Regions from separate parts of the Paraburkholderia sp. SEWSISQ10-3 4 genome, predicted to be linked through region 1. Evidence: riboswitches for the same ligand, from Rfam matches in the RefSeq annotation. Region 1 holds a riboswitch; the other holds the start of a gene.
What was found. A riboswitch is a leader RNA that binds a small molecule or an ion and turns the genes downstream of it on or off. The one in region 1 is predicted to bind cobalamin.

Region 1 (6,234 bases):
GAGCAATTCAGCATGCAGTTCGGGATAGCCGCCTGGCAGGTACAGGGCGTCGGCGTGCTCCGGCAACGCTTCGTCGGCGAGCGGTGAGAAGTAGTCGATGCGCGCGCCGAGTGTCTCCAGCAGCGTGACGTTGGCCGGATAGATGAACGAGAACGCGGCATCGCGCGCAATGGCGATGCGCTTGCCTTCCAGAAGACGCGGCGGCGCTTCTTCTATAGGCGTGCCGAATTCGACCGGCGGCGGCAATTCGGCCAGCGCGGTTTGCGCGAGCGCATCGGCGGCACGATCCAGACGTGCGTCCAGATCGTCGATTTCCGCCGCCTGATGCAGGCCGAGATGGCGATCGGGCAGTTCGATTTCGTCGTTGCCGCTGATGTGTCCGCACCAGCGCAGGTCTGGCGGCAAAGCCTCTTCGAGCATTTGCGCGTGCCTTGGTGAGCCGACGCGATTGGCGAGCACGCCGTAAAACGGTACCTCCGGCCTGAATTGCGCAAGGCCGAAAGCGACCGCGCCGAAGGTCTGCGCCATCGCTTTCGCTGAAATCACCGCGAGCACCGGCACGCCGAACGTAGTTGCCAGATCCGCGCTGCTCGGTGTGCCGTCGAACAGGCCCATCACGCCTTCGATCAGGATCAGATCCGCTTCGGCCGCCGCCTGCGCGAGCACGTTCCGGCAGGCGGTTTCGCCCACCATCCACAGATCGAGCGACAGCACCGGCGCGCCGCTGGCACGCGCCAGGATCATCGGATCGAGAAAGTCGGGGCCCGTTTTGAATACGCGCACGCGTCGCCCCAGCCGCCGATGGTAGCGCGCCAGACCCGCGGTAATCGTGGTCTTGCCTTGGCCCGACGCGGGAGCGCTAATGAACAGGGCGGGGCAAGCGGACATCGCTCAGAACTCCACGCCGCGCTGCGCTTTCACGCCTTGCTCGCGATACGGGTGCTTGACGATGCGCATTTCGGTGACGAGGTCGGCGGCTTCGATCAGCGCGTCCGGCGCGTGACGGCCGGTCACCACCACGTGCAGCATCTCCGCGCGCCCGGTCAGTACCGACAGCACTTCGTCGAGCGGCAGGTATTCGTACTTCAGCACGGTGTTCAGTTCGTCGAGGATCACCATCTGATAGTCGCCGCTTTCGATCATGCGGCGTGCTTCGTTCCACCCTTTGCGCGCGGTGGCGATGTCGGCGTCGCGATTCTGCGTGTTCCAGGTATAGCCGTCGCCCATCGTGACGAAGTCGCAATTGGCGATTGCGCCGAGAAAGTCGCGCTCCGACGTATGCAGCGCGCCCTTGATGAATTGCACGACGCCGAGGCGCATGCCGTGTCCAAGCACGCGCACGGCCATGCCGAACGCGGCGGTGGTTTTGCCTTTGCCGGTGCCGGTATTGACGATCAGCAGACCTTTTTCGACGGTGGCGCTGGCCTGCTTCTTCTCGTGGCCCTCGCGCCGGCGCTCGGTCATGCGTTGATGCGATTCGGGATCGGTCTTCATGGAAGGTCCTGTTCTTGAGTGTCGTTGTTTGCGTGTTCGCAGGCGAGGCGGGCGGTGGTCGATGCTATCGCGACGGTGATGCCGGCATGTACGGTTTTGCGCACGAGTAGCCGTGCGTTGGCGGTATCGGCTGCAAACGAGGCAACTGGGGTCATTGAGCTAATTGAGGCATGGGCCGCATCAGATTCGGTCGCCGCAGCGAGCAAGGCGCACGGCTCGCAGACGCCGTCTATGCCGAGGTGCTCGCGTGTGGCCGCCGACGGATCCTCCACGGAGATCGCCGCAATCTGCTCGCGGCTGAACAGCTTCAGCGGCAACGCATGACGTGCGCAAAATTCGAGCAAGCCGGTTTCGTGGGCTTTGAGGTCAACCGAGGCGATCGTACTGATTTCGTCGAATGAATGCGAGCCGAGCGTGGCGCGCACAGCCGTTTCGATTTCCTCGGCGGAGCTGTGCAAACGACAACCGATGCCGACGGTTAGCGTTTTCCTTGCATGTCTGTGGGATTCGCTGCCGGCATTCACCGCATCCCGCGCCAAAGCCAACGACGCCACACCGCCGATCACCACGATCGCCGGCGACCCGAGCCCGGCGCGCGAGACCGTTTCCGCGAACTCCCCGAGCCGCGCGAGCGCATGCCGTTGCTCGGGGCGCGTCGCCGATTCGATCGCGGCGCACGGCGTATCGGCGCTCATCCCGGCCGCGAGCAATGCGTCGACGATTTCGTTCAGTCGCCGCATGCCCATGTAAATCACCAGCGTCATTCGCGTAGCGACGAGCGCGGCCCAGTCCGGCTCGCCGCTGCCGGCGCCGTGTCCGGTGACGAACACCACGCCTTGCGCGTGATCGCGATGCGTCACAGGAATGCCGATTGCCGCGGGCGCCGCAATCCCGGCGGTGATGCCGTTGATCACGTCGACGCTAATGCCTGCGGCATGGAGCGCTTCTTGTTCTTCGCCGCCACGGCCGAACACGAACGGATCGCCGCCTTTCAAACGGGCGACGCTGCGTCCCGCCCGCAAATGCTCGAGCATTTGCGCGACGATGCCGGCCTGCGGCGTCGACGGATGCCCGCCGCGTTTGCCGACATACACGACCAGCGCATCGGCGCGCGCGAACTGCAGTACTTCAGGATTCACCAGATCGTCGACCAGCACCACATCGGCTTGCGCCAACGCGCGCGTCGCTTTGAGCGTCATCAGTTCGACGTCGCCGGGACCGGCGCCGATCAGCCAGGCGCGGCTCATCGCAGCGTGCATGGCGCACGCCATGTCGTGACGAATGGGAGCGGCTGAGGCGCGAAGAGGCCGGAGGCGGCAGAAATTGAGGTCATGCGGTGCAACAGATTACGCGCGACGAAAAACGCCGCTCGCCGCGTTTCCCACAGGAAAACGCCAACGGCCGCGCCACGTCGTGCTTCAGCGCCTTCACATCCGTCCCTCGCGGATTCCGGCGGCCGGCAGCGTGACGTTCGCTGCCTCCGCGTCTGGCCGGTATCCGGGCTGACGGCCTCATGCGTTTTGCCTTCCCGTCCGGATTCGTCGGACAGTGGCATCAAAAACGCATGCGCGATGCGAAAGCACCGCAGGTCGCTTACCGTTGCGGGGACAGCACAGGTTGAGCGCAGCGAGCGCGGCCTGTTTCCCGTTTAACTGCACATGCGATCGCATATGCGGGCACCAAACGCGCGCATACGATAGCACACGGCAGGCCGCGCCGGCACTGTGGAAAGGCCTTGCCGAAGCCCGCGTTTCCTTGACGGCAGGGGGCGCTCGGCCTAAACTCGCACGCACTTTGGTGCTCGTGTGCGCGCTCGTGCGCATGCAGTTAAACGGGAAACAGGGTGCCCACCTGCAATGGACCGGGTCAACCTGTGCTGCCCCCGCAACGGTAAGCGAAAAGCGGTGCGTTCTTGAGCGCCGCGGAGCCGGCTTCGATGTCCACGCGCAAGGCCGCGTCGGCATATAACCACTGGGCGAGAAACCACTCGTCCGGGAAGGGGAAGCGGCGCTTTCGCCAGCCCGGATACCGGCCAGACTACGAAGAACGACCATCGCGGGGATGCGGTGGCGCGTTCATGACCTCATTCTCGTTTCCAGTTTTTGGTTGCCTCGGCAACGCCGTTGTTCGTCCCCGTGTTTTGTTAATGTCGTGGTTTGGGGTATGTGCCCCGTTTGCCCGGCCTATACACGATGCCTCGGCGTGCACGAGCAACTCCTACGGATGGACCTCACGATGCAAACTCAAATGCGCAAGATCCCCGTCACCATCGTCACGGGCTTTCTCGGCAGCGGCAAGACCACGCTGCTGCGGCACATTCTTCAGCATGCGGGCGGCAAGCGCATCGCGGTGATCGTCAACGAGTTCGGCGAGCTCGGCATCGACGGGGAAATCCTCAAGGGTTGCGGTATCGGCTGCGATGAGAACGGCGTCGAGACCGAAGGGCAACTGTATGAACTCGCGAACGGCTGCCTGTGCTGCACCGTGCAAGAGGAGTTTTTCCCGGTGATGGAAAAGCTGGTGGAGCGCCGCGAGCAGATCGATCACGTGCTGATCGAAACGTCAGGTCTCGCGTTGCCGAAACCGCTGGTGCAGGCGTTCAACTGGCCGCAGATCAAGAATAGCTTTACCGTCGACGCGGTCGTCACCGTGGTAGACGGCCCGGCCGCGTCGAGCGGCCAGTTCGCCGACAACCCGGTCGCCGTGGATGCGCAACGCAAGGCCGATGCGAATCTCGATCACGAATCGCCGCTGCACGAACTGTTCGAAGATCAATTGTCGGCGGCCGATCTGGTGATTCTGAACAAAACCGATCTGCTCGACGAAGCGCGTCAAGCTGCTGTCGAAGCCGTTATTCGCGAAGAAATTCCGCCGCAAGTGAAGATCGTGCGCGCGCAGATGGGGCAACTCGACCTGCATACGTTGCTGGGTCTCGAAGCGGCCTCGGAAGAAACAATCCATCTACGCCACGACCATCACGGTTCGGCCGAAGACGCCGATCATCATCACGACGAGTTCGATTCGGTGGTGGTGCACGCGAATGTTTCGTCGCGCGAAGCTGTGATCGCCGCGTTGCAAGGGCTCGTCGAAACCAACACGATTTACCGCGTCAAAGGTTTCGCGGCGCTGCCGGGTGCGGCGATGCGTCTGGTGATACAGGGCGTGGGCCGTCGATTCGATAGTTACTTCGACCGGCGCTGGCAAGCGGGTGAAACGGGCGCCGAGCAACAAAGCCGCTTTGTGCTGATCGGCGAAGACCTCGACCAGGCCGCGTTGCAACAGGCATTCGACGCCGCCTTGGGCGCGGTGGCGAACGCTCAGCCGCAACAGGCGTAACCGGTCATGCATCTGCTGCGCACCACGCCGGGCGGTTTTGTCGACGATACACAGGGCGTGATCCGGATCGATCAGCAGCCCGCCGATATCGTGGTGCTCAGTTCCGCGGATACCACGCTGTCATTGCTCGCGAGCGTGTTTCCGCGTCTGGGCGAGGGTTTTCCGAGCGTGCGGCTTGCGAACGTCACGTATTTGCGGCAACCGGCTTCGGTCGATTTCTATGTCGAAGACGTGTTGCAGCATGCGCGTGTCGTGGTGGTCGATCATCTCGGCGGCGAGGCGTACTGGCCGTACGGCATTGAACAGGTGGTCGCCCTCGCCGAGCGCAAGCAGCAGACGCTCGCGATGTTCTCCGGCGATCTGCAGGAAGACCCGAACCTGCTCGCGCGCAGCACCGCCGACGCCGAACTGTGCCATCAGCTATGGCGCTATCTGCGTGAAGGCGGACCGCAGAATGCCGAGGCGTTCCTGCGTTTTATCGCGTACCGCTCGCTTGGCTGGGGGCGCGAGCCTGCGCTGCCGCGCGCCTTGCCTGCCGCGACGCTCTACCATCCCGAACGCGACACACCGACCATTGCCGACTGGCAGGCGCGCTGGCGTGATGACGCGCCGGTCGCTGCGATTCTGTTCTACAAGGCGCATTTGCAGGCGGCCAACACAGCGGTGTTCGACGCCCTGATCGATGCACTCGAAGCACAAGGTCTGAATCCGTTGCCGATCGCAATTACTTCGCTTAAAGATGTGATGAGCCGCGACGTCGTACAGCAGTTGTGCGCGCAACATGATGTTGCGCTGGTGCTGAATACAACCGCATTCGCCGCGTCTGCTATCGACGACCCCGAGCCGCTCGCGCTCGCCGGTGACGCGCCGGTGCTCCAGGTGATCCTTAGCGGCGGTAATCGTGAAGATTGGGTCAAGGACAATCAGGGGCTCAACTCGCGCGATATCGCCATGCATATTGCGCTGCCGGAAGTGGACGGCCGCATCATCACGCGGGCGATCAGTTTCAAGGGGCTCGCCTATCGTTGCCCGCATACCGAAGTCGATGTGGTCCGCTACCAGCCGGACCTCGAACGCGTCGGCTTTCTGGCCGAACTAAGCCGCCGCTGGTGCCGCCTGCGCACGCTCGACAACGCGGACAAGAAACTCGCGCTGATCCTCGCCAACTATCCGATGAGCGAAGGGCGCATCGGCAATGGCGTGGGGCTCGATACGCCGGCCTCGGTGGTCGGCCTTCTTTCGATGTTGCGCGATGAGGGATATCGCGTGGCCGAACTGCCCGCCGACGGCGACGCGTTGTTGAAGAAGCTGACCGAAGGCGTGACCAACGATCCGGTCGTGCGCGACTTGCGACCCGCGTTACAAAGCCTGGCGCTCGACGATTACCTTGTGTACTTCAACGCG
Region 2 (6,234 bases), on a different contig from region 1:
TTGCGGCGCCGCCTGCAAAAAGGCGATCAGCTCGATGTAACTGCCGTCCGCGAAACCGATCAGCGCGTTATGCGTCACGCCATCGGCATGGGTGCCGCCTTGCTGCACGGTGAAACCGAGCGCAGTGAAGTTTTCAATGGTCTGCGTCAGATCGTGGACGCGAATCACAATGTGGTCGAGTAAAAGGCTCATGGCGCAAAAGTCGTGAATGTTGTGAATGTTCGGAGCGCAAGACCGCTAGCGGAACGCCTACTTCTGCGCAACCGTCGCCTTACTCTCAAGCAACGTCCACTTATCGTTCTTCACCACCACGTTGATGTTTTTCACGCCGATCACACGACGCGTCGCCGGATCAAAATTGGCCTTGCCGAACACGACGCTCGGAATGTCGTGCAGCTTCGGCAGCGCATCGCGCACGGCCTTGCGGTCAGGACCGCCGGCGCGCAGCGCATAGGCGGCGATGATGACGGCGTCATACGCATACGCGTTGAACGCGTCCGGCTCGCGGTGGTATTTCGCCTCGAAGCGTTTAACGAAGCTTTGCACTTCAGGCCCGGATTCACCGGGGAAGAAGCTGGTGTTCGTCGCCACGCCATTGACGGCCTCACCGCCGAGTTCGAGGAATTTCGGCGAATACACGGAACTGGCCGCAGCAATCGGCAGGTTGATGCCGCTAGTTCTCGCCTGGCGGGCGATCTGCGCGCCGTCGGAGTAGTACGAGATCAGCACGATGCCATCCGGGTTCGCGGCGCTCACGCGGACTAGCGTCGCGCGGAAATCTTTCTCGGCCGACTGATAGCCTTCGGCCGCAACGACTTGCGCGCCGCGTTCATTGGCGGCTTTGACGAAGACGTCCTTGCTGGTGCGTCCCCAGTCGGTGTTCAGATAGAGCACGGCAATGCGCTTGAGGCCGAGCGTTTTCACGGCGAGGTCGGCAAGCAGCGGCTGCGCGTCGGCCTGGCTGACCGATGGGCTCCAGATGTAGTCGCCGCCTTTGGTGAAGTCAGGATGCGAGTTGGTGAAGCCGAGTTGCACGAGGCCGGCATGCTGATAAATCGGCGACGCTGCCATCGAAGCGGGACTCGAGAAGTCGCCGAGTTCGATAAGGATGCGCGGGTCGTTGACGAATTTCTGCGCGATCGTGATGGACTGGCGTGGATCGCTCTGGCTGTCTTCGAAGACGTAGTTCAGCGGACGGCCGTTGATGCCGTTGTGGCTGTTGATCTCATCCAATGCAAGATCGAAACCAGCTTTCCATTGCGCGCCGTACTGAGCGTTCTGGCCGGTCAGCGGGCCGCTGACGCCTATCAGGATCGGATCGCCCGAAGGTGGCGCGGCGATGGCCGTTGTCGTCGTTAGTGCCGATGCGGCCAGCAGCAGAAGTGCCGCGAAGTGAGTGGCCCATGATGGGCGCAAGCTTGATGTGTTCGACATGGCTCCAGGCTCGGTTTGCTTGAGATTGGAGTGAGTGTCGGATTTGCCCCGGCTTCGGGCAACCAAGCGATTTGCATAACGTTATGCGGCCATGGCACTTGTCCACAGAAAATGTTCATAGGGTTGTTGATAACAACGGGGCATCGTACCTAAGTGCTTGACGCAGATCGGTTTGTTGCTTGCGGTGCGGGGGGACGCAGCGATGATCGCCGACACGGTTGGCGCGGAGCGGCGCATTGCAGAGGGGTGGCTTATCCACAGAAAACGTTCACAAGCCTGTGGATAACATTCCGGCAAACGCGCCAAGTACTTGATGTATTTGGCTTCTCTCGCGCTGCACGTCGGCGTGACCGCGGCTCGCACGGTCACGCCGTTCACATCAAAGGTAAGCAGACTTCGCGGCGCTGCGGCTCGCGGGAGCCAGCAATTTGCTTCGCTCAACGAGCGCGCCGAACAGCAGCCCAAGGGTTGTCCACATAATCACCTGCATGCCGATGGCCGCGACGCGGAATTTCCACAACAGCACCGCCGGGAAAGCCGCCGGCACTTCGTTGATCGTCGGCATCGACAGTTGCACGGCCGCAATGATCGCAACGAACACGACGCCCGCCACGATCGAACCATTCCATGCGCCCAACTTCAGTGCCGCGCGGCGTCGAACCTTCAGCGAAAACACCATTGCAGCCAGCGAGATCGCAATCATCAGGAAGAACAAGCCGGTCCGCATCCCGATCGTCTCGGGGTCGCCCACCGAGGGTGGATTCGCCGGGTACTTGATGTTCGGGACAATCACCAGCGTGATAAACGCGCCAAGCGCGAGCCATGCGGACAACGCGCGCGCACTCAGCGTACCGACGCGGCCATACGCATACGCGAACACCAGCGAGAACAGCCCACCGAACGCGGCGCCGTACGTCACCACGCCCGTCAACAGTCCGAGGCCCGCCTGGGTGCCGCGGCTCACCAGTTCGGGTTCGGGCGCTTCGCCTTTGGCGGCGTCAGCCTTTTCCTCGAAGGAAATCGCCTGATCGACCTGCGGTTCGCCCACCAATCTCGCGAAGCCGAACGTGAGCAATCCCGCGGCGATGCCTGCAAGCATCCCGCGTACCAACAATTTACCGACCATGTTCGACTCCGTTAGTGGCAGGGAAAGCCGAGCAGATGGCGGCCGTCGTGCACGAATTCGTGCACATACATGCCAGGCACCAGCGACGTGGCGCCCTGCTCCGCACCAACGAAATACAGCGCGAGCAACAGCAGCAAGCCGCCGAACACGACCCAAGGCAGCAGTTCACGCAGCGGAATCGGCGTAGGTTGGGCGACGGGCTGTGTCGTGGAATCGAAAACAGCGTTGGACATAATGGACATCTCCTGGGGGTAACGCGCCCCGATAGTCGATTGAAGAGGGATGCTGCGAAGCTCAGGTCTGGCTTTCGGCTCATGAATGCCGATTACAGTGGCGCGACCGCGCCGGGCTCTCACCGGCTTCCGTGCTTCGCAGTGACGCTATTCTACGCGCTAAACTTTGCCTCTCGGCAATGCAAAGCATGTACGCGGCGTCCCGCTTTAGTCCGGGCTTTATGGAAATCAACCGAATGGACATACGGCTGTTACTGATCAGCCACGCATCGACCGCAGCGATGCGCGCGGGCCGCTTCCCTGCCGACGACCCGCTCGACGCACGCGGCCTCGCCGAAGCCGCCGCCGCACGAGCGCGTCTGTCGATTCCGGATGACGCGGCGGTTTTCGTCAGTCCTGCCGTTTGTGCGCGCGATACGGCGTCGGCCTTGGGGCTCGGCGCCGCGGCATCGGTCGACGAGCGGCTGGCAGATATGGACTACGGCCGGTGGCACGGCCGCCGCCTTGCCGATCTCGCGGTCGAAGCACCACACGACCTCGCCGCATGGACACACGATCCCGACGCGGCCGCGCACGGCGGCGAGTCGTTCAGTCAACTCGTGAAGCGGGTGGGACAGTGGCTCGATGCGCTAAACGGTGCGTTGAGCGAGGACGTCATACAAGGCAACACACAGACCGTGGTCGCCGTCACGCACGCGCCTGTGATCCGGGCCGCGATCGTTCATGCACTCGGCGCGCCGCCGGGCGTGTTTCCGCACATCGAAATCGCGCCGCTCTCGATGGTCGAGTTGCGACGCTCGCGACGCGGCTGGACATGGTGGCCAGCATCACAATAACGGCTACGCTCGGATAGTCCGAAACGCACGTGCCCGCTCACTTGCCCGATACAACCAGCCTCAACTTGCTCGAATCAGCCCGCGTCAACGTGATATCGGTCCGTTTGGCGCGCGTGCCAAGATAAAAATGCTGACGTCCCGGTGAATTCTGATCATGCGTCGCGTCCGGCAGGCACGAGGCGATGTCCGCCGCGACACCCTGCAGCGCGTCCGCGCTCGAACCGGCGTCGTGATGCGGCGTCCACGTGCATTGATAACTCCCGCGGCTCGCCGAACACTGGGCGTCATCGCCGTAGGGTTGCGCGACGCCCTTGCCGTCATCCGGTGTCAGCGAAGCCAGGCCGTCCGGCGCCGCCGCGACGATCCGTTTGAGCGATGCACACGGGCTAGGCGCATCGTCAGCATTCGCGCTGCACGGCAGCAAGGCGCCAAGTGATACAGCGGCGATCGCGGCCGCGAGAATTCGGGTCTTGTTCATGTCGGCACAGTCCTTTGAAAGCTGGCCTTATCGCAGTAGCACGGTTCATGCCTTGCCGAACAACGCCACCAGCCCCTGCGCCGATGCAAAAATCCCGTTCGCGTCGTGCCCGACGCCGTCGATCACAAACGTACGATGCTTCGCCGCCGCTTCCGGATGCCTCAACGCCATATAGCGCGCGTAAGCCAATCCGCGCCCCAGCCGATGCTCGCCCTGCGTCTGCGCAGCGCATGAACGGTCGAGTGCCGGATGCTGCGGATCGCAATCCGCGCCGCCGAGCAGCACGGTGACGTCACGACGCGCATAGCGTGATTCGAGCGCATCAGCGGAGCTCGAATCACCGTCGCTCGAAGCATAGGCCGGCAAATCTTCGAGCCCATACTTCCAGCGATTGAACGACGGACATGCCGTCGCATCGAACGCCACGAATTCACCTGATGCTGTCGGCCGCATCGCATCGAAGTACACGTACGACGAAGGATTCGCGACCACATAGCGCAGCGCAATTCCGCGCGCGACGAGCGGCGCCTCACCGCGCGTCACCACGGCATAGCGCTGCACCACCTGGCCACCGCCCGAATGCCCGGCGATCACCACCTCGGTCAGCGACGCAAACTGCTCACGCGACGCCAGCGTCTGCAGAATGGCGTCGAGCACATCGAACGAACTGAGCGGCGCCGGACCTTCGGCGTTGTCGCCGCCCATCCAGCTAGTCCATTCCCAATGCAGCGTGGATGGCGGTAACGCATGCGCGCCAACGTCGGCACTCGCGAGGAACTGCGGCACGATCAGCAGCGTATCGGCCGCATCGCCACCAGCCAGTGCGCACGCGCGCTCCGCCAGATTGAAGTACGTGTCCGCATTTCGCAGGCGTCCGTGAATCAGAATCACGGCACGCTTGACGTCATGCGTCGGCGCAAGCCAGTCGCCGTTCGCGAACACCGGCACGGTGCCGCTACCCGCAAGCGTCGCGACACTCAGATGCCGGCTCGCGACGACGGCAACCGGACGTTCATTTGGCGCGCGTTCGTCATCGGTAATCAAAGGCTGGGTCATGCAATAAGCTCGTGAGTCATCTAATCAGTCTGGCTAGTGGCGGCTAACGCGTGACGAACTTCGCCGTTGCACCGCCCGGCTCACGTCCCGAGCGCGTGAAATACACCATCGCAAGCGACACGAAACCGGCAAAAATCAGGTAGAACGCCGGCGTCAAACTGCTGCCGGTCAGATGCGTCAAGGCGGTGATGGTGAGCGGCGCCATGCCGCCGAACAGCGTCACCGCAATGTTGTACGACAGCGCCACGCCCGCCGAACGGCTGCGCACCGGAAACAGCGTCGCGAGCATGCCGGGGTGCGAACCGGACATGGCGGCGAGGAACACCGTTGCGACCATCTGCGCGATGAACAGATGCCCCGGCGTGGGATTCGTCACGACGAAGTGATACAGCGGATACACGCACACCATCCACGTGATCACGATCGGATAGAACAGCCGGTACGCGCCGTAACGATCGGCAAGCTTGCCGGACAGCGGAAACAGAAACAGATTCAGCACGCCCGACACGAACGCGCCGAGCAACGCGGTGGACAGCGGCAGATGCAATTGCCGCTCGACATACACCGACAGATACGAGTGCCACACATAATTGGTCGCCGCGCCGATGATGATCACGCCCATCGCGCAGATCGCCGCGTCGCCGTTATCGCGGAAGAACTGCCGTACCGTCACGCGCGGCGGCTTGTCCTTTTGATCGAGCAAGCGCTCGAACTCCGGCGATTCCGCCACGCGATGCCGGATGTAGAAACCGAACGGCCCCGCCAACGCGCCGAACAGAAACGGCAGGCGCCAGCCCCACGCCACTAGTTGCTCATGCGTGAGCTGCGTGGTTAGCAGATAACCGACGCCTGACGAAAGCAGCAACGCGAACGCCTGCGCCGACATATTGAAGCTGCCGTAGAACATCTTCTTATGCGGCGGCGCGTACTCGACCAGCATCGCCGAGGCCGTCGCGAACTGCCCGCCCACCGAGAGCCCTTGCAACAGCCGCGCGAGCACCACGAGCAACGGCGCCGCGATGCCGATGCTGGCATAGCCCGGCGTGAGGCCCATCAACAGCGTGCTCGCCG

Region 2: another riboswitch for cobalamin. It lies ahead of M0D68_RS34225 (CbtB-domain containing protein); the one in region 1 lies ahead of cobA (uroporphyrinogen-III C-methyltransferase).

The regions. Positions count from the first base shown of each region.
Region 1 is NZ_JALPRI010000011.1:198,654-204,887, forward strand. It holds gene M0D68_RS21450 (cobyrinate a,c-diamide synthase) at 1-888, opposite strand, end outside; gene cobO (cob(I)yrinic acid a,c-diamide adenosyltransferase) at 892-1,494, opposite strand; gene M0D68_RS36650 (cobalamin biosynthesis protein) at 1,491-2,048, opposite strand; partial or broken gene cobA (uroporphyrinogen-III C-methyltransferase) at 2,025-2,741, opposite strand; cobalamin riboswitch at 2,965-3,193, opposite strand; cobalamin riboswitch at 3,273-3,546, shown strand; gene cobW (cobalamin biosynthesis protein CobW) at 3,730-4,830, shown strand; gene cobN (cobaltochelatase subunit CobN) at 4,837-6,234, shown strand, end outside.
Region 2 is NZ_JALPRI010000032.1:26,340-32,573, forward strand. It holds gene M0D68_RS34210 (VOC family protein) at 1-192, opposite strand, end outside; gene M0D68_RS34215 (ABC transporter substrate-binding protein) at 250-1,434, opposite strand; gene M0D68_RS34220 (CbtA family protein) at 1,814-2,560, opposite strand; gene M0D68_RS34225 (CbtB-domain containing protein) at 2,572-2,793, opposite strand; cobalamin riboswitch at 2,836-2,975, opposite strand; gene M0D68_RS34230 (histidine phosphatase family protein) at 3,030-3,629, shown strand; gene M0D68_RS34235 (hypothetical protein) at 3,667-4,107, opposite strand; gene M0D68_RS34240 (alpha/beta hydrolase) at 4,153-5,163, opposite strand; gene M0D68_RS34245 (MFS transporter) at 5,207-6,234, opposite strand, start outside.